Regions from separate parts of the Polaromonas sp. DSP2-3-2b2 genome, predicted to be linked through region 1. Evidence: predicted binding sites of a transcription regulator. Region 1 holds the regulator's gene; each other region holds the start of a gene.
What was found. The regulator LexA, encoded in region 1, represses DNA repair genes until DNA is damaged. The targets are predictions, from matches to a motif close to ACTGTATNNNNATACAGT.
Positions count from the first base shown of each region.

Region 2: a site for LexA is predicted at 3,924-3,941, ahead of ACP7AD_RS05910 (DNA topoisomerase IV subunit B). Genes of this name have one in related genera too.
Region 3: a site for LexA is predicted at 5,203-5,220, ahead of recA (recombinase RecA). Genes of this name have one in related genera too.

Region 1 covers NZ_JAFCTH010000008.1:35,149-42,837, reverse strand. Annotated here, with positions in the region: gene ACP7AD_RS08935 (Crp/Fnr family transcriptional regulator) at 1-148, opposite strand, end outside; gene ACP7AD_RS08930 (oxepin-CoA hydrolase, alternative type) at 467-1,246, opposite strand; gene ACP7AD_RS08925 (3-hydroxyacyl-CoA dehydrogenase) at 1,248-2,771, opposite strand; gene ACP7AD_RS08920 (D-2-hydroxyacid dehydrogenase family protein) at 2,828-3,835, opposite strand; gene ACP7AD_RS08915 (hypothetical protein) at 3,999-4,400, opposite strand; gene lexA (transcriptional repressor LexA) at 4,544-5,248, opposite strand; gene ACP7AD_RS08905 (asparaginase) at 5,375-6,340, shown strand; gene adk (adenylate kinase) at 6,387-7,043, opposite strand; gene kdsB (3-deoxy-manno-octulosonate cytidylyltransferase) at 7,226-7,689, opposite strand, start outside.
Region 2 covers NZ_JAFCTH010000004.1:163,815-171,503, forward strand. Annotated here, with positions in the region: gene bamC (outer membrane protein assembly factor BamC) at 1-771, opposite strand, end outside; gene dapA (4-hydroxy-tetrahydrodipicolinate synthase) at 790-1,674, opposite strand; gene ACP7AD_RS05900 (class I SAM-dependent methyltransferase) at 1,767-2,396, opposite strand; gene ACP7AD_RS05905 (MFS transporter) at 2,588-3,829, opposite strand; gene ACP7AD_RS05910 (DNA topoisomerase IV subunit B) at 3,988-5,967, shown strand; gene ACP7AD_RS05915 (lytic transglycosylase domain-containing protein) at 5,967-6,881, shown strand; gene parC (DNA topoisomerase IV subunit A) at 7,140-7,689, shown strand, end outside.
Region 3 covers NZ_JAFCTH010000015.1:53,076-60,764, forward strand. Annotated here, with positions in the region: gene sucC (ADP-forming succinate--CoA ligase subunit beta) at 1-941, opposite strand, end outside; gene argC (N-acetyl-gamma-glutamyl-phosphate reductase) at 1,180-2,091, shown strand; gene ACP7AD_RS13245 (alcohol dehydrogenase family protein) at 2,104-3,237, shown strand; gene recX (recombination regulator RecX) at 3,364-3,843, opposite strand; gene recA (recombinase RecA) at 3,956-5,119, opposite strand; gene ACP7AD_RS13260 (MarR family winged helix-turn-helix transcriptional regulator) at 5,307-5,804, shown strand; gene ACP7AD_RS13265 (response regulator) at 5,959-6,633, shown strand; gene ACP7AD_RS13270 (sensor histidine kinase N-terminal domain-containing protein) at 6,791-7,689, shown strand, end outside.

The DNA of each region.
Region 1 (7,689 bases):
CGCGCGCCGCGATGAGGTCGCCATCTTTGAATCGTTTGACATAAGCGCATCGGAGGATGTCGTGCCTGAGGGAAGGTGAAAGGGATGAGAACCAGCGGCCGCTGTTGATAGCCGCTCTTTCATCTATCGTAAGAATGGGATCGTCCATGGTCTGTCTTTTGGGTGACTAACAAGGTTTGCATTGTCGCTATCGCGACCTGCAGCGCATATGCCTGCTGTCGCATGGGTGTCGCATGGCCAGGAAAGCAGCAGCCCGTTTCAAGCTGGAATCCTGCGGGGGGGGGCGGATCGGGCAATTCTTGGCCGGTGGCGATGTCAAGTCAATCGTAAAAACCAGCACGGACGGATGGCCTCTGGTCGCACCGCTGGCGCACGGCTGTCAATAGCAGTGATGCCACTTTTTAACAGAAATAGGCCGTTTGCGCTTGCTGCATATGCGCAAGCAGCTATTGAATCAGGAGTGGTGCTAGCGGTAATGCGGCAAGCGTTTTTGCAAAAAAGCCTCGATGCCTTCGCCGCCATTGGCATGGTGCAGGTTTCGCACGAAATGGTTGCGTTCGCTGTCGAGCTGCTGACTCAGGGTATTGGCCGGTGCGTCGTTGATCAGGTCTTTGATGCTGGCCAGCACATTCGGTGCGCGCGCGTTGAGCCGCGCGGCCAACACCAGCGCTTCACCGATCGCGTCGCCGGCAGCGGTAACGCGGTTGACCAGGCCCAGCGCGTGCAGCCGCCCGGCGCTGATGCGCTCCGCACCCATCAGCAGTTCGCTGGCCAGGGCGCGGGGCAGGGCGCGCGCCAGGCTCCAGCTGCCGCCGCCGTCGGGCGACAGCGCCACGCTGCTGTAGGACATCACGAACACGGCGTTGTCGGCGGCGACGATGAAGTCGCAGGCCAGCGCCAGCGAGAAGCCGGCACCGGCGGCTGCCCCTTCGACCGCCGCAATCACCGGCTTGGGGTAGGTGCGAATGGCCTCGATCCAGTTGTGCAGCGCCTCGATGCTCTGCGCCTGCACTTCGGGCGCCAGGTGCCGGTTGGTCTGCAGCCGCTGCAGGCTGCCGCCGGCGCAAAACATGCTGCCTTCGCCGGTGATCACCACGCTGCGGATTTCCGGGTTGTTCTCGGCGGCGTTCAGCGCCTCGATGCCTGCGGCGTACATGTCGGGGCCGAGTGCATTCTTGTGTTCCGGGTTGCTCAGCGTCAGGATGAGCGTGCCGCTTTCGCTGGTGCTTTTCAATGCGCCGGACATGTCAGTTTTCCTTGTGCATCAGGCTCAGGCCGATGGCGCCCCGGCGGCGCAGCCAGGGCGAGGGCCGGTAGCGCTGGTCGCCATAGACGGTCTGCAGGTTGAACAGCACTTCCAGCACATTGGTCGGCCCGTAGCGGTCGCCCATGGCCAGCGGCCCCATAGGGTAGCCCAGGCCCAGCGTGACGGCGGTCTCCAGGTCTTTCGGGCTGCAGATGCCCTGCTGGCAGATGTCGCTGGCAATGTTGACGATGGTGGCCACCACGCGCTGCGTCACAAAGCCACCACTGTCGCGGATCACGCTGACCGCCTTGCCGTCGCGCGCAAACAGCGCATGGGCGGCATCGCGCATGTCGCTGCGCGTGGCCGGGTTGGTGGCCAGCACGCGGCGCTTGGTGGCGGCGTCATCGATCAGCATGTCGATGCCGACGGTGCGCGCCGGGTCCAGGCGCTCGACCACGGCGACCGTGGTGATGTCGAAACCGAGCGGCGCAACCAGCGTCAGCGCCTGCTGGGACGGCGACGCGCCGATCTCGATGTGGGCGCCGAGGTTTTTCAGCAATTGCAGCAGTTCCGGGCGACGCGACGCGCGGGGCGACACCCAGACCGGCGGCATTTGGGCCACCTCGGGAACGGGGGCTTCGGCAGGCACCTGGGCAACGCCGCCCTCGTAGCGGTAAAAGCCCTCGCCAGTCTTGCGTCCGAGCAGGACGCCCGCCAGGCGCTGCGCGGTGATGACGCTGGGGCGGTAACGGTCTTCCTCGTAATACTGGTGGTAAATGGATTCCATCACCGGATGCGACACATCGAGTCCGGTCAGGTCCATCAGCTCGAAGGGGCCGAGCCTGAAGCCGGCCTGGTCGCGCAGGATGCGGTCGATGGTGGCGAAATCGGCAATGCCTTCGCTGACGATGCGCAGCGCCTCGGTGCCGTAGCCGCGCCCGGCATGGTTGACGATGAAGCCCGGCGTGTCTTGCGCCTGCACCGGCGTATGGCCCATTTGGCGCGCATATTCGCTCAGCCCATGACAGGTAGCGGCGTCGGTTTTCAGGCCGGCAATGACTTCCACGACCTTCATCAGCGGCACCGGATTGAAAAAATGGTAGCCGGCAAAGCGGACCGGATGCTTGAGCCTGGCCGCCATCGCCGTGACGGACAGAGACGATGTGTTGCTGGCCAGCACGGTTTGCTCAGGCACGATGGCCTCCAGCTGGGCGAACAGCGCTTTCTTGATGTCCAGCCGCTCGACGATGGCTTCAATCACCAGATCGCAATCGGACAGGTCAGCGAGCGTGTCCGCGACCTGGACCCTGGCTTTGTGGCCCTCGGCGGTGTCGGCGCTGATGCGTCCTTTTTCGGTCATGCGGTCCCACTGGCTGCACAGCGCCTCGCGCGCTTTCTGCGCGGCGCCCGGCTGCGCATCCATCAGTCTGACCGTGCTGCCGGCCTGCGCGGCAATCTGGGCAATGCCTCGTCCCATGGCGCCTGTGCCCACGATGCCGACTGTTTGATAAAAAGTTGCTTGCATGGTGAACTCGCTGGCCAGGAAAAAAAGTTGTACGCCGGGCGTGGCAATGCAGGGGGCTAGCGCCTGACCTGCAGCGCGCCTGGATTGACGATATTCGTCGGCGTGCCCTTGATGAAATTGATGACATTGTCAAAGGCTGCGCCAAAGTACATCTCGTAGCTGTCCTGCTCGACATAGCCAATGTGCGGCGTGCAGATGCAGTTTTCCAGCCGCAAAAGGGCATGCCCCTGAAGGATGGGTTCGGATTCAAACACGTCGATCGCCGCCATGCCCGGACGGCCCCGGTTGAGTGCAGCAATCAGCGCTTCGGACTCAATCAGCTCGGCGCGCGATGTGTTGACCAGCAGCGCGCTCGGTTTCATGTGCGACATGTCTTCCAGCGTGACGATGCCGGTGGTTTCTTCTCCAAGCCGCAGGTGCAGGCTGAGCACGTCGCATTGTTTGAACAGCTCGATTTTGCTGGGCGCGAGTTCAAATCCGTCGGCCTGGGCGCGCTCGCGCGATGCCGGGCTGCCCCAGATGATCACCCGCATGCCAAACGCCCGGCCGTAGCCGGCCACGAGCTGGCCTGTCTTGCCGTAGCTCCAGATGCCCAGCGTCTTGCCCTTGAGCACGGTTCCGAGGCCAAAATTTGGCGGCATGGACGCCGATTTCAGCCCCGACTGCTGCCACGCGCCGTGCTTGAGATGCGAGACATACTGCGGAACCCGGCGCATGGCCGCCATGACCAGCGCCCAGGTCAGTTCCGCCGGTGCAACCGGTGAGCCTGTGCCTTCGGCCACCGCAATGCCGCGCTCCGTGCAGGCGGCCACATCCACATGGCTGCCGATCCGGCCAGTCTGCACGACGAGCTTGAGCTTGGGCAGTTTTTCAATCAGCTGGCGTGTCAGGTGCGTGCGCTCGCGGATCAGCACGATCACGTCTGCGTCTTTCAGCCGGACCGACAACTGGCCCGCGCCCTTGACGGTGTTGGTGTAGACCTTGGCCGGATAGGCTTCAAGCCTGGAGGCGCAAGCGAGCTTTCGCACCGCGTCTTGGTAATCATCAAGAATCACAATATTCATGCAGATATTGTGCCTTCAAGATTCCTGTTTTTTTGAAGATCAGCGGCTCGTACTCTGAATAGGACGCTTCCTGTTCACGTCAAGGTTCAAGGTGCTGGGGCTGGCAGCCTGGTTCTGCTTCATTGCAGTTGCCAGGCGTTTTTGCCTGGTGCTGGAAAAATCATCAATCGGCCATATTGGCTGCTGCTTGCAAGGCCATGCGATCTAGTTCCGCACAGACGTCGGCCATTCGCCCTGAAATGACCATGCGTCCTGCGCAATCGGGCCTGATGGCTGCGTCGGATTCGCGCACGACGCGCAGTGTGCTGCGGGCCGGTTCCGGTGACACCGCTAGACGGGGCGGCTCGGCCATTTCAGGGGGTATGTCAAAAATGGCGTCATTGCTTGCAGTGGCGGTGCAAGGCAGAAAAGACGATGGTGCTGCCCCGGCCGAGCGCTGAGTGATGGATGAAGCTGCGCTGTGCCCAAAAGAGTGCCTGATCCGGGTGATCCATGGCGCCAGCGCCTGAACCGGTGCCGTCCAGAAGGCTTGCATGGGGGCATGTGAAAAGCTGATGATTCTCATAAAGAACTCCAGTTGATAAAGTTTGGACACAGGCGTGGCAGGGTCTGCCAATAGAAAGGCGGATCGTTTTCAAAGGGAGGCAGTTTTGCTGCCGATACCGGGTAGCAGCAACGCGAGCAGGAGGCGCAGGAAGTCCGGCAGGATTAAATCGACAGCCTGCCGCGAATCAACCCGACGGCCAGGCCTTCAAGCTCGAAGGGTTCGCCGGGCTGGACCACGATAGGCTTGAAGTCGGGATTTTCGGACAGCAGTTCGATCAGGTGCTTGTTGCGGTGAAAGCGTTTGACGGTGACCTCGTCGCCGAGCCGGGCGACCACGATCTGTCCATTTTGGGCTTCCCTGGTCTGCTTCACGGCCAGCAAGTCACCGTCCATGATGCCCGCATCGCGCATGCTCATGCCACGCACCTTGAGCAGGTAATCGGGCTTCTGATCAAACAGAGAACTTTCGAAATGGTAGATATGTTCAATATGTTCCTGCGCAAGGATCGGGCTACCCGCTGCCACGCGGCCGACAAGTGGCAGGGCCAGCTGGGCAAGCCGCTCGGGCGGCATGACAAACGGGTCCATCCGCGACTCGTTCAAGGCCCGCAGGGCATCGGTTCGAAGTCGAATGCCTCGCGAAGTGCCACTGATGAGTTCGATGGCGCCTTTTTTGGCGAGCGCCTTCAAATGCTCTTCGGCTGCGTTAGGCGAACGAAAACCGAGCTGGGCCGCGATTTCTGCCCTCGTGGGAGGAGCGCCTGTCAGGGCGATGGCATTCTGGATTAATTCCAGGATTTGTGCCTGTCGGGCGGTTAGCTTGGGTCTGTCAGCAGGCAAAGCGGAAAAATCATTGAAAGTGCGCATAAGCTTTGACCTTGGATTAAAACGGGACATGCCTGAAATCAGCGCAATGGGAAAATTCAACAGGTCTGTATGAATAGCCAGTAGCTGTATTTTCATACAGCTTTTATTAAAAAGCAACCACATCTTATGAAGCGTCGCAAACTGGTCATTTTGGGAACCGGCGGAACCATTGCCGGGAAGGCTGCCCATGCCGCTGACAACATTGGCTACACGGCTGCACAGGTGGGAATTGACCAACTGCTTGCAGCCATTCCTGGACTGGCCGGAAGCGGCTTGATCGTCAGTGAACAGGTGAGTCAGATCGACAGCAAGGACATGAGCTTTGACGTGTGGGCGCAACTCGCGGCCCGCGTGCGCCATTTTCTTGCGGATGACGATGTCCAGGGCATTGTCATCACGCACGGCACCGACACGCTGGAGGAGACGGCTTATTTTCTGCAATCGGCATGCCAACCGACCAAGCCGGTGGTACTTACCTGCGCCATGCGTCCTGCCACCGCGCTGGCGCCCGATGGCCCGCAAAACGTGATGGATGCCGTGGCGGTCGCCCGGCATCCAGGGGCCTGCGGTGTCGTGGCCGTCTGCGCCGGAACGATACACAGTGCGCTTGATGTGCAAAAAGTGCATCCATACAAGCTCGACGCTTTCAGTTCCGGCGATGCCGGTCCCGTCGGCTATGTTGAGGAATGCAAGCTTAGATTGTTAAGAAATTGGCCTATTCCGCATGCTGGTATTGCGTCTATAGCTATTGAAAACATAGCAATCTGGCCCCGTGTCGAGATTGTCATGAGTTACGCTGGCGCGAGCGCGCTCATGGTTCAGGCACTGGTCGATCAGGGGGTGCGGGGGCTGGTGGTGGCCGGCACGGGCAACGGCACGATCCATGGGGACCTGCAAGCCGGTTTGCTCAATGCCCAGGCCGCCGGCGTGCGGGTCGTTCGTTCGACGCGTTGCCCTGATGGCCGTGTTTTGCCGTTGCCGGGCAATACGATCGCCGATTCGCAGGGGCTCAGTCCGGTCAAAGCGAGGATTGCGCTGATGCTTGATTTGGTCGCTAAAGACGCGCAGTTTTCAGCTGCCAGGCAGGCATAAAAAAAGCCATCCCGGGGGGATGGCTTGGGCCGGCTTTTGAACCTGTTCAGTCCGCCAGCGCTTTGATGGCTCTTTCGGTGATCTCTTCAACACTGCCCGTACCGCTGATGGCGCGGTATTTTGGCGCTTCGTCGGGTGCGGCTTCTGCCCAGTTGGAGTAATAGGCCACCAGCGGGCGAGTCTGGGCGCTGTACACCTCAAGCCGCTTGGCGACGGTTTCTTCCTTGTCGTCTTCACGCTGGATCAGCAGCTCGCCAGTCAGGTCGTCACGGCCCTCGATCTGGGGCGGGTTGTATTTGACATGGTAGGTGCGGCCCGACACGCTGTGCGAACGGCGTCCGCCCATGCGCTCGATGATGGCTTCAAACGGCACGTCTATTTCCAGCACGTAATCAATCTTCACGCCGGCAGCCTTCATCGCATCGGCCTGTGGAATGGTGCGGGGGAAGCCGTCGAACAGGAAACCCTGCGCGCAATCGGGCTGGGCAATGCGTTCTTTGACCAGGTTGATGATCAGGTCATCGCTGACCAGGCTGCCTGCATCCATGACTTTTTTGGCCTCAATGCCCAGCGAGGTTCCTGCCTTGACCGCAGCGCGAAGCATGTCGCCAGTGGAAATTTGCGGAATGCCGTATTTTTGGCAAATGAACGTGGCTTGTGTGCCTTTGCCCGCGCCAGGCGCGCCCAACAAAATAAGTCTCATGAAGGTCCTCGGATTATTATGAATTCTGCAAGCCAAACTGGAAATTTGACGGGCCGATGGGCCCACTTTCGCTTTGCGTCTTGTCCGGTTTTTGGCATTGGCCGCAGCCGGACTATTTTCCGGTCGAGGATAGCATGCACATTCCTGACGGCAGCTTACACAGACGCCGCCAGATACAGCTTTTAAGCTGTCAGACGCCGGACACGCTCCAGGTCTTCAGGCGTGTCCACTCCAGTGCCCGGCGCCTGATCGGTGATGTGAACGGCTATCCGGTAGCCATGCCACAAGGCACGCAACTGTTCGAGCGACTCAAGCTGCTCCATGGGCGCTTGGGGTAACTGGGGAAACCGGCGCAAAAATCCGACCCGGTAGGCATAGATTCCAACGTGACGCAGCGGCCTAGGAAACCCGCCTTGCTCCCACCATGCCTGGCCGGCCAGGTCGCGCGCAGCAGGAATTGGCGCACGGCTGAAGTACAGGGCCGTCTGCTGTGTGTCCAGTACCACCTTGACGACGTTGGGATTTAAAAAATCAGCCAGTTCATCGATAAAGTGAGCGGCTGTTCCCATAGCGCAATCGGGACGGCTATGAAGCAGGCGGGCCACCGCATCGACCAGGGCTGGGTCAATCAGCGGCTCGTCGCCCT
Region 2 (7,689 bases), on a different contig from region 1:
AATCAGTGCCTTGGACTGCTCCTGCGTCACGCCCAGCTTGACCATCAGGCGGCGCAGGAACTCGGCTTCGAGTTCGGGATCGGTCGCGCGGGGCTGCCAGACCGTGCCGTCGCCGCTGGTGTTGCCGGCTTTGGCGCCAGTCACGACTTCTTCCATGCCGCGGTGGCTGATGTAGATCTCGGTTCCGCCGTCAGGCCGGCGTTCCAGGCGGGTGCGGAACTTGTCGCGCTCGCCGGTGGAGTACAGGCTGTCGAAAACCTTGCCCAGGGCATTGCGGATGAAGTCCTGCGGCAACTTGGCGCGGTTTTCGGCGTAGTCGGTTTCCATGATGCCGAGGTTTTCCTGGTCCTGCGCCAAGAGGAATCCGCTTTCCAGCCAGAAATCGCGCACCGGCGTCCAGAGCTTGTCGGCCGGGCGGTTGACCACCAGCCAGCGCTGGTTGCCGGCGCGCTCGATGCGCACATCGCCGACCGCAGCGGCCGCCGTGGTGACGGTCTGCGCCGGCTGCGCAGCTTGGTAGCTGCTGGCACTGACGGCCGTGCCGGGCACCACGTAGCGGGTGTCACGGCTGAGCTGGGTCAGGTCGGGCGGCACATCGAGCGAAGGGCCCTTGGTGCCGCTCGATTTGTAATCGACGCGCTCGCCTTCCATGGTATCCCGGAGCGTGGAGCAGCCTGCCAGCAGGCTGGCGGCCACCAGTGCGGAAAGGGCGGCCGCGCTGCGGGCTTTGCGCAGGGCAGGGCGCTGGATGGATTTCGGCAATGTCTTCACGTGGGGTTCCCTTAAAAATCAGATCAGGCCGCAAGCGCGCAAGGCGTTTTCGACGGCGGCTTCGTTGGCGGGTTCAAGCGGCGTCATGGGCAGGCGCAGCGTGGGGCCACACAGTCCCATACGGGCCATGGCCCATTTGACCGGGATCGGATTGGCTTCGACGAACAGGTTGCGGTGCAGCAGCATCAGGCCGAACTGCAGTTCCATGGCGCGCTTGACATCGCCGGCAAGGGCCGCTACGCACAGCTCGTGCATGAGCCGGGGCGCGACATTGGCCGTTACGCTGATGTTGCCCTGGCCGCCGCAGAGCATCAAGGCCACGGCCGTTGGGTCGTCGCCCGAATACACGGCAAAGCCCTGGGGCACTTCCTTGATCAGCCACTGGGCGCGCTCGATGTTGCCGGTGGCTTCCTTGATGCCGACAATGCCGGGCACTTCGGCCAGGCGCAGCACCGTGGCATGCGCCATGTCGGCGACGGTTCGTCCGGGCACGTTGTAGAGCACCAGCGGCAGGTCGCCCACGGCTTCGGCAATCGCCTTGAAGTGCAGGAACTGGCCCTGCTGCGTCGGCTTGTTGTAATAGGGAACCACCTGCAGCTGGCAGTCGGCGCCGACCTGTTTGGCGAATTTGGCGAGTTCGATGGCTTCTGCGGTGGAATTGGCGCCGCAGCCGGCCATGATCGGCACCCGCTTGGCAGCCTGCTCGACCGAAACGCGGATGATCTCGCAATGCTCCTCGACGTTCACCGTGGGCGATTCGCCAGTGGTGCCGACCACGCCGATGCAGTCGGTGCCCTCTGCAATGTGCCAGTCAACAAGTTTGCGCAGCGTGGCGTAGTCCACGCTGCCGTCTTCATGCAAGGGGGTTGCCAGAGCAACAATACTGCCAGTAATGGGGTTCATGTCGTGCTTGTAACGTCATGGCTGGAGTGATGGAGAGGCTTCAAGGCGTTGAAGGCCGGACCAAAAAGCCAAATGCGCATTCTACCCAGAGCTCAACGCAGGGTGTATCTGGGCGGGTCGGACGCTGTCACCGGCAGCGCATCGCCTGAACGCGCCGCACTCGCCGCTTCACGGACGGCAGCAATGCGCTGGACGAAACGCGGCGATTTTCCTTCGGGCTCTTCGAGAAAGCCGTCTTCGAAGGCAACGATGCGCAGCATGCGGCAGGTGTCCAGCAGCTCGCCGGGGCGCAGCAAAAAGTCAGGCCGCGAGGGCTTGCCCACAGTTTCATTGCCTTGCGCAAAGGTTTCGTAAATCAGCACGCCGCCAGGCGCCAGGCTGTCCAGCAGCGTCGGCATCAGCGGTCGCCACAGGTAGTTGGTGACCACCACCGCATCGAACTGGCGGCCCGCGAAGGGCCAGGGCCCATTTTCAATGTCGGCCACCACGGCTTCGCAGGCCGGGGCTGGAATTGCTATGGAATCAATAGCTGCCTGCGCCCGGTCCACCAGCGCCAAAGGGTGATTTCGTTCATGAAACCAGCGCGCATGGCGGCCATGTCCGCAGGCGACGTCGAGCACCACGCCGCCCGGCTTGACCAGGTGCGACCAGCGCTGCACCCAGGCTGAAGGCGCTGCCGCGTCCGCATGATGTCCGTCAAAAGCAGGTTTATTTACTATCATTTATATAGCTGTCCACGCACGTCCTGATTGCGCAGGAGGCCTAAAATGCTTGAAATTTGAAGAAGAGGACCTAAAAGCACGACCAGACCTGGTCGGCCAGCGTGACCAGGAACTCGGGCCGCATGTACAGGGAAAACACGCCCAGCGATGCCAGGGTGGCAAGGCTCCACAGCAGGGTTTTCTGCAGCATCTCAGGCGCCCTGCGGCAAGCCGCCGGGGCTGCTGCGGTGAATCGGTGTTTCGCGCACCGGCAGGTTCACCAACGCGGCCAGCACGCCCAGCGCAATCGCGATGTACCAGACGATGTCGTAGCTGCCGGTGCGGTCATACAGGAAGCCGCCCAGCCACACGCCCATGAACGAGCCGATCTGGTGGCTGAAGAAGATGAAGCCGCTGAGCATGGACATGTGCTGGATGCCGAAGATCTGCGCCACCACCGCGTTGGTCGGCGGAATCGTTGACAGCCACAGCAGGCCCATCAGGCTGGAAAAGATGTAAACGCTGGCCGGGCTCAGCGGCGCAGCCAGAAACACGGCAATCACGACCGCGCGCGAGAAATAGATCGTCGCAAGAATCTTCCGCTTGGCGATGCGCTGGCCCAGCACTCCCGCCGCGTAGGTGCCGAACACGTTGAACAGGCCGATCAGCGCCAGCGCGTAGCCGGCCACCTGCGGCGACAGGCCCTTGTCCTTGAGGTAGCTGGGCATGTGCACGCCAATGAAGACGACCTGAAAGCCGCAGACAAAGTAGCCCGCCATCAGCATCTGAAAGCTCGGGTACTTGAGCGCCTCGCGCAGCGCCTGGCCGATGCTCTGGTCGCGCTTGACCGGAGCGCCGCCGGCAAAGCTTTTTTCTCGCAGGCCTAGCGCCATCGGCACGATCAGCAGCACGGCGCCGCCCAGCACCAGGAGCGCGGTCTGCCAGCCCAGCGTGCTGATTAGGAAACCTTCGGTCGGCACCATCAGGAACTGGCCGAAGGACCCCGCCGCCGCCGCCACGCCCATGGCCCATGAGCGCTTGTCGGCCGAAATGTTCCGGCCGATCACGCCGTAGATCACCGCATACGTCGTTCCCGCCTGCGCCGCGCCAATCAGCACGCCAGCCGTCAGCGTGAACAGCAGGCCGGTCGGTGACAGCGCCATGCCGACCAGGCCCAGCGCATAGAGCACGGCGCCGCCGGCGATCACCCGGAACGCGCCGAAACGGTCGGCCACCATGCCGGCAAAAATCCCGAAGACGCCCCAGGACAGGTTCTGCACCGCAATCGCAAAGGCAAAGGTTTCGCGCGTCCAGCCTTGCGCCTGCGTGATGGGCTGCAGCCACAAGCCAAAGCCATGCCGGATGCCCATCGACAGCGTGACAATGGCCGCGCCACAGGCCAGGACCTGGAACATCGACAGTTTTGGGGGGGACGAAAGGGCGCTGGAAGTCATGTACGGACTTTAACGAAAATGTTCTCCAAAGGCAGTCGCCTGCGCAAAAGGTGATTCGCCAATCATTTGCTTGAGGAAATGGCTGGCCTTGAAGGCTGTATGTTTGTACAGTTTACTTGGCTGCCACGGTCTACAATTCAGGCAACACTTGAACTGCCATGGCCGATAAAAACATCACCGCTTCCCCTGCATATTCCGAAAGTTCGATCCGCGTTTTGAAGGGCCTGGAGCCCGTCAAGCAGCGCCCGGGCATGTACACCCGCACCGACAACCCGCTGCACATCATCCAGGAAGTGCTCGACAACGCCGCCGACGAGGCACTCGCCGGGCACGGCAAGAAGATCAAGGTCACGCTGCACATCGACGGCTCGGTGACGATCGAGGACGACGGGCGCGGCATTCCGTTCGGCCTGCACCCGGAAGAAAAAGCGCCGGTGGTCGAGCTGGTTTTTACCCGGCTGCATGCCGGCGGCAAATTCGACAAGGGCAAGGGCGGCGCCTACAGCTTTTCGGGCGGCCTGCACGGCGTCGGCGTGAGCGTGACCAATGCGCTGTCCACCCGGCTCGAAGTCACGTCGTATCGCGAAGGCAAGGCGGCGAGCCTGGCTTTTTCGGGTGGCGACGTGATCGAGCCGCTGGTGGTGCGCAAAAGCGAAAACGGCGACCGCAAGACCGGCACCACGGTGCGCGCCTGGCCCGACGCCAAATACTTCGAGTCGCCGGCGCTGCCGATGGCCGAGCTGACGCACCTGCTGCGCAGCAAGGCGGTGCTGATGCCCGGCGTGACGGTGACGCTGACGAACGAGAAAACGAAGGACGTGCAGACCTGGGTCTTCAAGGGCGGCCTGCGCGACTACCTGATGCAGACGCTCAGCGCCGACCTGGTGATTCCGATGTTCGAAAACGAAGGCTTTGCCGATGCACAGCACGAAACCTTTGCCGAAGGCGAGGGCGCCAGCTGGGCCGTAGCCTTCACCGAGGACGGTGCGCCGGTCCGCGAAAGCTATGTCAACCTGATCCCGACCAGCGCCGGCGGCACGCACGAAAGCGGGCTGCGCGACGGCCTGTTCACGGCGGTGAAGAGCTTCATCGAACTGCATTCGCTGCTGCCCAAGGGCGTGAAATTGCTGCCCGAAGACGTGTTTGCCAGAGCCAGCTACGTGCTGAGCGCGAAGGTGCTCGATCCGCAGTTCCAGGGCCAGATCAAGGAACGGCTCAATTCGCGCGACGCGGTGCGGCTGGTGTCCAGCTTCGTGCGCCCGTCGCTGGAGTTATGGCTGAACCAGCACGTTGATTACGGCAAGAAACTGGCCGAGCTTGCCATCAAGGCTGCCCAAACCCGCCAGAAGGCCGGCCAGAAGGTCGAAAAACGCAAGGGCTCGGGCGTGGCCGTGCTGCCTGGCAAGCTGACCGACTGCGAAAGCAAGGACCTGGCGCACAACGAGGTGTTCCTGGTCGAGGGCGACTCGGCCGGCGGAAGCGCCAAGATGGGCCGCGACAAGGAAAGCCAGGCCGTGTTGCCGCTGCGCGGAAAGGTGCTGAACACCTGGGAAGTAGACCGTGACCGGCTGTTCGCCAACACCGAAATTCACGACATTGCCGTCGCCATTGGTGTTGATCCGCACGGGCCGAACGACACGCCGGACCTGAGCGGCCTGCGCTACGGCAAGGTCTGTATCCTTAGCGATGCGGACGTGGACGGCTCGCACATCCAGGTGCTGCTGCTGACGCTGTTTTTCCGCCATTTCCCTAAACTGATCGACGCCGGCCATGTGTATGTCGCCCGCCCGCCTTTGTTCCGCGTTGATGCGCCGGCGCGCGGCAAGAAGCCGGCGTCCAAGGTGTATGCGCTGGACGCGGGTGAGCTGACCGCCATTCTGGACAAGCTGCGCAAGGACGGCGTGCGTGAAAACGCCTGGAGCATCAGCCGCTTCAAAGGCCTGGGCGAAATGAGTGCCGAGCAGCTCTGGGACACCACGCTCAACCCCGACACCCGGCGCCTGTTGCCGGTGCAGCTGGGTAACCAGGATTTCTTGCAGACCGAAAGCCTGATCACTAAACTGATGGGCAAGGGAGAGGCCGCAGCGCGCAGGGAGTTGATGGAACTGCATGGAGATGCTGTGGATATCGATATTTGATGATTACTGACCCACTACGCCCATCATCCACCGCGACAACCGCCAAGGGCCGGCAGTTCTGGAAAACGCCGCAAAGGCGCGCGGGAATCCTGGCCACGCTGGTGCTGCTGGCCATGCACACCACACCGGCACGGGCCGACATCTGGGGTTATGTGGACGAGGACCGCATCCCGCATTTCGCCTCCAGCCGCCTTGACGACCGCTACGAGCTTTTTCTGCGCGACAACGTCGAACCCTACCGCCTGATGGACGTGCCCCGCAAGGCGCAGGAGAGCAGCCTGGAACTGGTCGCCGTGCCTGCCGTGGCCGGCGCGACGGGCGCGGTCATGCTTTCCCCCCGGATGGCGGCTTTTTTCGACCGCTCGCCAGGCTATAAGGCGGCCAGCCCTTTGCTGCGCGAAGCATCGACCAAGCATGGCATCGACTATTCGCTGCTCAAGGCCCTGATCGCCACCGAGTCCGGCTTCAACACCTTTGCGGTGTCGCCCAAGGGTGCCGTGGGCCTGATGCAGCTGATACCGCCGACCGCCGAGCGCTACGGCGTCACCGCAGGCAAGGACGGCTCGATTGAAAAAAAGCTGACCGATCCGAAAACCAACATCAGGGCCGGCGCCCGTTACCTGGCTGATCTGATCAAGATGTTTCCGGGCCGGCTGGAACTGGCGCTGGCCGCCTACAACGCCGGCGAAGGCGCGGTGCAGCGGGCGGGCAACCGGATTCCCAACTACCCCGAAACCCAGAACTACGTGAAGACCGTCATGCAGCTCTACGGCGGCCTGACGCCTCCCGGGTTCAAGGCACCAACCGGCCGGGTGCATGTGGAGCTGAAAGGCCCACGCACCGGGCGCACCGGTCTGCCGACGCTGGGCGATGCGACACATCCGCTGCCGCGCACTGACTTGGCACGCGAATAGGACCCGGATTTTTTCGCGGTTCCGAGGGTGTCCTGAAACCGGGCGGCAAAGGCCTCGCGCCTGACTTTCGCCATTCATCCGCCACAATGAGCGTTTCGTTACTTTTGTTGCGGCGCGCGATGAGCCGGAAAATGCTGCTCGATTCCGTTTTCAAATCAATCCGCCCCGTGCGCTCCTTCGCCTTGCCTTCGCGGGCACCCGTTGCTGCTTCGCGCCCCATTCCAATGCTTGACTTCTTACTGACTGATTAAAAAAACCATGGATCTTTTCACGCCAGATGCTGAACTACCAATGCCTGCAACGCCTGATGAAGACTCGCTGGCAGCCTATGCTCAGCGCGCCTACCTTGAATACGCGCTGAGCGTCGTCAAGGGCCGTGCGCTGCCGGATGTCTGCGACGGCCAGAAGCCCGTCCAGCGGCGCATTCTCTACAGCATGGCGCGCATGGGCCTGGCCTTTGGCGGCCCCAACGGCGCGACCGGCGCCCGGCCGGTGAAATGCGCGCGTGTGGTTGGCGACGTGCTCGGCCGCTTTCACCCGCACGGCGACCAGGCGGCGTATGACGCGCTGGTGCGCATGGCGCAGGACTTCTCGCAGCGCTATCCGCTGATCGACGGGCAGGGAAACTTTGGCTCGCGCGATGGCGACGGCGCCGCCGCCATGCGCTACACCGAGGCCCGCCTTAGCCGCATCACCAGCCTGCTGATGGATGAGATCGACGAAGGCACGGTCGATTTCATCCCCAACTACGACGGCTCGACCGAAGAACCCCGCCAGCTGCCAGCGCGCCTGCCGTTCACGCTGCTCA
Region 3 (7,689 bases), on a different contig from region 1:
ATGCCCTTGACTTCAGGGTTCTTGAGCATGATCTTGAAGGCTTCGGTGACTTTTTCAGCCGTCGCGCCGCCGCCGACGTCCAGGAAGTTGGCCGGCTCGCCGCCGAACAGCTTGATGGTGTCCATGGTGGCCATGGCCAGACCGGCGCCGTTGACCAGGCAGCCGATGTTGCCGTCCAGGCTGATGTAGGCCAGGTCAAACTTGCTGGCTTCGACTTCGGCCGGGTCTTCTTCGTCCAGGTCGCGGTAGGCGACGATCTCGGGGTGGCGGAACAGCGCGTTGGGGTCGAGGTTGAACTTGGCGTCCAGCGCCATCAGGGCGTTCTTGCTGTCGCGGTTCAGCGGGTTGATTTCCACCAGCGACGCATCGGTGTCCATGTAGCACTTGTAGAGCTTCTGGAAGATGTCCACGGCCTGAGCGGTGGATTCAGCGGGCAGGCCGATGGCGTTGGCTATTTTGGTGGCTTGCTCGTCGCCTAGGCCAGTAAGGGGGTCGATGAACTCGGTGACGATTTTCTCGGGCGTGGAATGCGCCACTTCCTCGATGTCCATGCCGCCTTCGCTCGATGCGATGAAAGCGACTTTTTGCGTGGCACGGTCAGTCACGAGGGAAACGTAGTATTCCTTCTGGATGTCGGCGCCGTCTTCGATGTACAGGCGGCGGACCTTCTGGCCTTCGGGGCCGGTCTGGTGCGTCTTGAGCTGCATGCCGAGGATTTCGCCAGCGATGCGCTTGACGTCTTCAATCGTCTTGGCAACCTTCACGCCGCCGCCCTTGCCGCGTCCGCCGGCGTGGATCTGCGCCTTGACCACCCACACCGGGCCGCCGAGCTTTTGCGCGGCTTCCACCGCCTCTTGCACCGTGAACGCAGGAATACCGCGCGGCACTGGCACACCAAAATTGCGCAAGATTTCCTTGCCTTGGTACTCGTGAATTTTCATGAAAAACCTTCAGGATTCAGTAAAAGAGGGGTGCAACAGGGTCTTGGGCAGGGCTGTTGGAAGAACAAGGAACAGGCCATATCGGCTCAAAACCAGCGTGTGTGCGGTTACTGCAGGCAGCAACCCGGAACTGTATCATGCTGCGACGCACCAAACTTATGTGGTTCTTACATACAGAATAGTGCGCAATTATCCAGAAACCCTTGCCCATAGGCAGCGTTTTTAGCTGAAAGTATTCATGCCCAAAATTTTTATTGATGGCGAAGCCGGCACCACCGGCCTGCAGATCCGCGAGCGGCTGCAAGCCATGGCGCAGATCGAACTGGTCAGCATTGCGCCCGAACTGCGCAAGGACCCGGCCGCCAAGCGTGACCTGATGGCGCAGGTGGACCTGGTGATTTTGTGCCTGCATGACGACGCGGCGCGTGAATCGGTGGCCATGATCGACTCGCTGCCGGGCAAAAAACCCAAGATCATCGACGCCTCGACCGCGCACCGCACGGCCCCTGGCTGGGTATTTGGCTTTCCCGAACTGGTCCGGGGCCAGCAAGAAGCCGTGATGGCGGCCGACCGCGTCGCCAATCCGGGCTGCTACGCCACCGGCGCGATTGCGCTGATCCGTCCGCTGGTCGATGCCGGCCTGATGCCGCCTGACTTCCCGCTGAGCCTGCCTGCGGTCAGCGGTTATTCGGGCGGCGGACGCCAGATGATCGAGGCCTACGAAGCCGGCACCGCGCCGGCCTTCGAGCTGTACGGCCTGAGCCTGGAGCACAAGCACCTGCCCGAGATCATGAAATACACCGGCTTGACGCGCCGGCCGGTGTTCATTCCGTCGGTCGGCAACTTCATCCAGGGCATGCTGGTGCAGTTGCCGCTGCACCTGGACTTGCTGCCCGGCCAGCCGACCGCCGCGCAACTGCACGCTGTTTTGACCCAACACTACGCGGGCAGCGAGTGGGTGACGGTGGAGGCCGCGCCCGAATCGGGCAAGCTGGACGCGCTGGCGCTCAAGGACACCAACAAGATGGAACTGCGGGTGTTTGGCAACGACGCCCACCGCCACGCGGTGCTGGTGGCGCGGCTGGACAACCTGGGCAAGGGCGCGTCGGGCGCGGCGGTGCAAAACCTGCAGCTGATGCTGGGGCTTTGAACCTTGGCAGTCATGACGCCTCAAGACCCCAAGCGCTTTGACCTGAAAGAAGGCCAGGCCACGATGAAGGCGGTGGTCACGACCGGCCACGGCGGCTACGAGCAGCTGGTCTACCGGGACGTGCCGGTTCCCGTGCCGGGGCCGGGCGAGGTCTTGCTGCAGGTGCTGGCGTCCAGCGTGAACAACACCGACATCAACACCCGCCTGAGCTGGTACTCGGCTGCCGTCACCACGGCCACGCAAGACGCGGCAGCAGCAAGGGATGCCAACGCGGCCAGCCCGACGCCCGACGGCGGCTGGGGCCAGCCCACGCCGTTTCCCTTCATCCAGGGCACCGACTGCTGCGGCCGCGTGGTGGCCGTGGCGCCGGGCGGCGACGCGCGCCTGATCGGCCAGCGCGTGCTGGTGCGCCCCAGCATTCGGCCTGCGGGCTTCGGCTCTTTGGACAACATCTGGATGGGCTCGGACTTTGACGGCGCTTTTGCGCAGTTCGTCAAGGTGCCCGCCAGCGAGGTGTTTGCGGTCCGCAGCGACTGGAGCGATGCCGAGCTGGCCACCATCCCGTGCGCCTACGGCACCGCTGAAAACATGCTGCACCGGGCCAATTTGCGCGCGGGCGAGCAGGTCGTGGTTGCCGGCGCGTCGGGCGGCGTCGGCTCGGCCGTGGTGCAGCTGGCCAGGCGGCGCGGCGCCATCGTCACGGCCATCGCGGGGAAATCAAAAATGGAACACGTGAAGTCGCTGGGCGCCGACCGCGTGGTGGCGCGCGATGACGACCTGGTGGCCTGCCTCGGCGAAAACTCTGTGGACCTGGTGGTGGACAACGTCGCCGGGTCGGCGTTTGGCGGCATGCTCAAGGTGCTCAAAGCCGGCGGCCGTTATGTCTCGTCGGGCGCGATTGCCGGCCCGCTGGTGACGCTGGACCTGCGCACGCTGTACCTGAAGAACCTCTCGCTGCTGGGCTGCACCGCCTGGGACGAGCCGGTGTTTGCCAACCTGGTGGCCTACATCGAGCGCGGCGAGCTGCGGCCGCTGGTGGCGCAAAGCTTTGCGCTGGCGCAGATCGCGCAGGCGCAGCGGGCATTTCTGGAAAAAACCCATGTCGGCAAGTTTGTGCTGATTCCGCCCCCGCCGAGCCAGCCGTAAGCGACCGGCTGTGCGCCCGCACCGGGCGCTCTTGGCTGCTATTTAATAGATAGCTGCTTGCGCTCGTATCCATTGCGCTGGCAGGCTTTTCTTCTGAATTTCTGAATTTCTGAATTGAGGGGCAGATCAGTCCTCGTCGGCGTCCGTGTGCGTCACGACGCGGCGGATCACGTCGCCGCCAAAGCCCCGGGCGGCTAAAAACCGCATCTGTTTGGCGCGCCCGGCGGCATCAACTGCCGGCCCGTCAAACTTCTTGCACCAGATCTCGCGGGCGCGTTCGAGTTCGCTACTTTTGAGTCGGTTCACCGCCTCGGCCACCGCCTCGGCGCCCAGCCCCTTGTTCAGCAACTCGAACTTGATGCGCGAAGCGCCAAAGCGCGCGGCGCGCCGGTGGATGACCGACTCGACCACCCGCGCCTCGTTGATGAAATCCTTGGCCTGCAGATCATCGAGCACCTGCGCCAGCTGGCCCGGCGTTTCCTCATGGTCTTTGAGCTTGCGCTCCAGCTCGGTGCGCGAATGCTCTCTGGCGGCCAGCAGGCGCAGGGCGCGGCCCTTGAGCGACAGGCCAAAGCCCGCGCGGGCGGCGGGTTTGGCTTCACTCATCGCGCAACTCCCGCGCAGGCAGGCATTCCGCAACTCAAATCAGCTATGCTTTCAATAGCTGCCCACGCATACGGACACTGCGCAAAAGCCCGATTTTTCATATAAATCCGGATCAAGGCGCGATCGGGGCCACCGGCGGCAAGGGCGCCGGCAGCGCTTTGTCGGCCATCGCCTTCAAGGGCTTTTCAGTTTTCTCGACTTTCTCGGGCTTGGCGGCTTTCTCGGGCGCGGCGCTGCCCTGCGCGGCTTGCAGCAAGGGAATGCCCAGCGATTCGCGCACCTTGTTCTCGATCTCAATGGCCAGCGCCGGGTTTTCCTTCAGGAATTCGCGCGAGTTGTCGCGACCCTGGCCGATTTTCTCGCCCTTGTAGGCGTACCAGGCGCCGGCTTTCTCGACGATATGGCCGGCCACGCCCAGGTCGAGCACCTCACCCAGGCGGCTGATGCCTTCGCCGTACAGGATGTCGAACTCGGCGGTCTTGAACGGCGAGGCGACCTTGTTCTTCACCACCTTGACGCGCGTTTCGTTGCCGATGACCTCGTCGCCCTTCTTGATCGAGCCGATGCGCCGGATGTCGAGACGCACCGAGGCGTAGAACTTCAGCGCATTGCCGCCGGTGGTGGTTTCGGGGCTGCCGAACATCACGCCGATCTTCATACGGATCTGGTTGATGAAGATCACCATGCAGTTGGCTTTCTTGATGGTGGCGGTCAGCTTGCGCAGCGCCTGGCTCATCAGCCGCGCCTGCAGGCCGGGCAGCGAGTCGCCCATTTCGCCCTCTAACTCGGCCTTGGGCGTGAGCGCCGCGACCGAGTCGATGACGATCAGGTCGACCGCGCCGGAACGCGTCAGCGAATCGACGATTTCCAGCGCCTGCTCGCCGGTGTCGGGCTGCGAGATCAGCAACTCCTGCAGGTTGACGCCGAGCTTTTGCGCGTACTGGATGTCCAGCGCATGCTCGGCATCGACGAAGGCGCAGGTGCCGCCGATTTTTTGCATTTCGGCAATCACCTGCAGCGTCAGCGTGGTCTTGCCCGACGACTCGGGGCCATAGATTTCGACCACCCGGCCGCGCGGCAGGCCGCCGACGCCCAGGGCAATGTCCAGGCCCAGCGAGCCGGTGGACACGACCTGGATGTCTTCAATCACCTCGCCAGCGCCCAGCTTCATGATGGTGCCCTTGCCGAACTGCTTTTCAATCTGCGCCAGTGCGGCGGCCAGCGCCTTGGCTTTTTCGGTGTTCAGGCCGGGAGCGGTCTTGATCGGTGCGTCCATGAAAAATCTCCTTAAGAATCAATGGGGTAAAAAGTTTTGCACGCACTTTTCACCAATAGTTTCAGACTGCTCTTTATTGCAGTACTGGGTGCATGAACAGTACTTTATGGGCAACATAGATCAAAGTAAACCCTGTTTTTAGTCAGTTTGCCTGATGAAATACCGCTGGATCAAGTAGCATGGCCGCATGCAGGAAACGACGATTTCAAGCGCCCATGCGGGCTATGACACCACTTGGCGGCTGACGCACCTGGGCCGGCTGATGGGCGAGGCGCTGCGCCATTTTGACGCGCGCGTGCTGCAGCTCATGGCCGGCAGCATCGACGTGCCGCTGGCGCTGTCCAACCTGGCGGCGCGCGACCAGGTCGGGGCCGCGCACATCCACATCACGCGGCATCTGGCCGTGGGCGGCTCGCGCCTGACCGATCTGGCGCTGAGTGCCGGCATGAGCAAGCAGGCCATGGGCGACCTGGTCGACCAGTGCGAAGCCTGGGGCATCGTCAGGCGCGAAGCCGACCCGCACGACCGGCGCGCCCGGCGCGTGGTGTTCACCGAATCCGGCCTGGCCTGGCTGGAGGCTTTTCGCGGAGCCGTGGTGCAGGCCGAGGACGAATTCCGGCAGGCGGTGGGCGACGATGTGGCGACCGTGGTGGCGCTTGGACTGGAGGCCTATGCCGGTCCCTGAGCGGACCAGACGCATCTGCAAGCTCATCCTCAACATGACCGCGCCAATCTGTGCCTGAACCCCGTAATTACCCCTGCCCGAAGCCTAAAATCCGAAGAGAAAATAGCTTTCATTCCGCACGTCTTGATGCGGCTGATTTCAGGGAGAAAAGTCCATGCGTATTCTCATTGCCGAAGATGACCAGGTTCTGGCCGACGGCTTGCTGCGTACCCTGCGCGCGTCCGGCGCTGCGGCGGACCATGTGGCCAGCGGCACGGAAGCCGACGCCGCGCTGCTGACCAACACCGAATTCGACCTGCTGATCCTGGACCTGGGCCTGCCGAAAATGCACGGGTTGGAGGTGCTCAAGCGCCTGCGCGCGCGCGGCTCGGTGTTGCCGGTGCTGATCTTGACGGCGGCCGACAGCGTGGAAGAGCGCGTCAAGGGGCTGGACTACGGCGCCGACGACTACATGGCCAAGCCGTTTTCGCTGCAGGAGCTTGAAGCGCGGGTGCGCGCGCTGGTGCGGCGCGGCATGGGCGGGGCCAGCAGCACCATCAAGCACGGCCCGCTGGTCTATGACCAGGCCGGCCGGGTGGCAACGATTGACGGCCAGATGATCGAGCTTTCAGCGCGTGAGCTTGGCCTGCTCGAAGTGCTGCTGCAGCGCGTCGGTCGCCTGGTCAGCAAGGACCAGCTGGTCGAACGCCTGTGCGAATGGGGCGAGGAAGTCAGCAACAACGCCATCGAGGTGTACATCCACCGGCTGCGCAAGAAAATCGAAAAAGGTCCGGTGCGCATCGCCACCGTGCGCGGATTGGGTTACTGCCTAGAAAAGATTCCTGGTTAGGCATGCCATCGCTGAGGGCAAATAGGAAGATCACGGTCGCAGAGCTGGGCTGTTCCCGCATCCTCCAGCAAGGGCCGCAGAACCGGCTTTGCCGGGCTGCAGGCGCAGCGTCCCCTCGGGGGGCCGCGAACCACACGCAGTGGGGAGCGTGGGGGCCATGAGACTCTTTCAGCGCGAGCGGCGCAGCCTGTTCGGCGAAATCCTTGACTGGATGCTCACGCCGCTGCTGCTGCTATGGCCGATCAGCCTGGTGCTGACCTGGCTGGTGGCGCAGAACATCGCTGGCAAGCCCTTCGACCGGGCGCTGGAATACAACGTGCAGGCCCTGGCCAAGCTGCTGGTGGTCAAAAACAACCAGGTCCAGTTCAACCTGACGGCGCCGGCGCGCGAGATTTTGCGGGCCGACGACACCGACCTGATCTACTACCAGGTCATGGGCACACACGGCGAATACCTGAGCGGCGAGCACGCCATGCCCGCGCCGCCGGACGAGGAAAAAGCCGGCGACGGCGAAGTGCGGCTGCGCGAGGACGTGATCCTGGGCGAGGACGTTCGCGTGGCCTACACCTGGATCAAGGTGGAGGTGAAAAGCACCACGCCGGCGAGCATGCCGGTGCTGGTGCAGGTCGCCGAAACGCTGGAAAAGCGCAAGACGCTGGCCACCGAGATCGTCAAGGGCACCATGGTGCCGCAGTTCGTCACGCTGCCGCTGGCGGTGCTGCTGGTGTGGCTGGCGCTGGTGCGCGGCATCAAGCCGCTGGCGCAGCTGGAAAAGCGCATCCGCGCCCGCAAACCCGACGACATGAGTCCGCTCGATGAAAGCGGCGTGCCCGAGGAAGTGGTGCCGCTGGTCGATTCGGTCAACGACCTGCTGAGCCGGCTCAAGGTGTCGCTGTCCACGCAGAAGCGCTTCCTGGCCGACGCCGCGCACCAGCTCAAGACGCCGCTGGCCGGGCTGCGCATGCAGGCCGACCTGGCGCAGCGCGAAACCGATGCCGACCAGTTGAAGAATTCGCTGCGGCACATCGGCGCGGCCAGCATTCGCGCGACCCACAC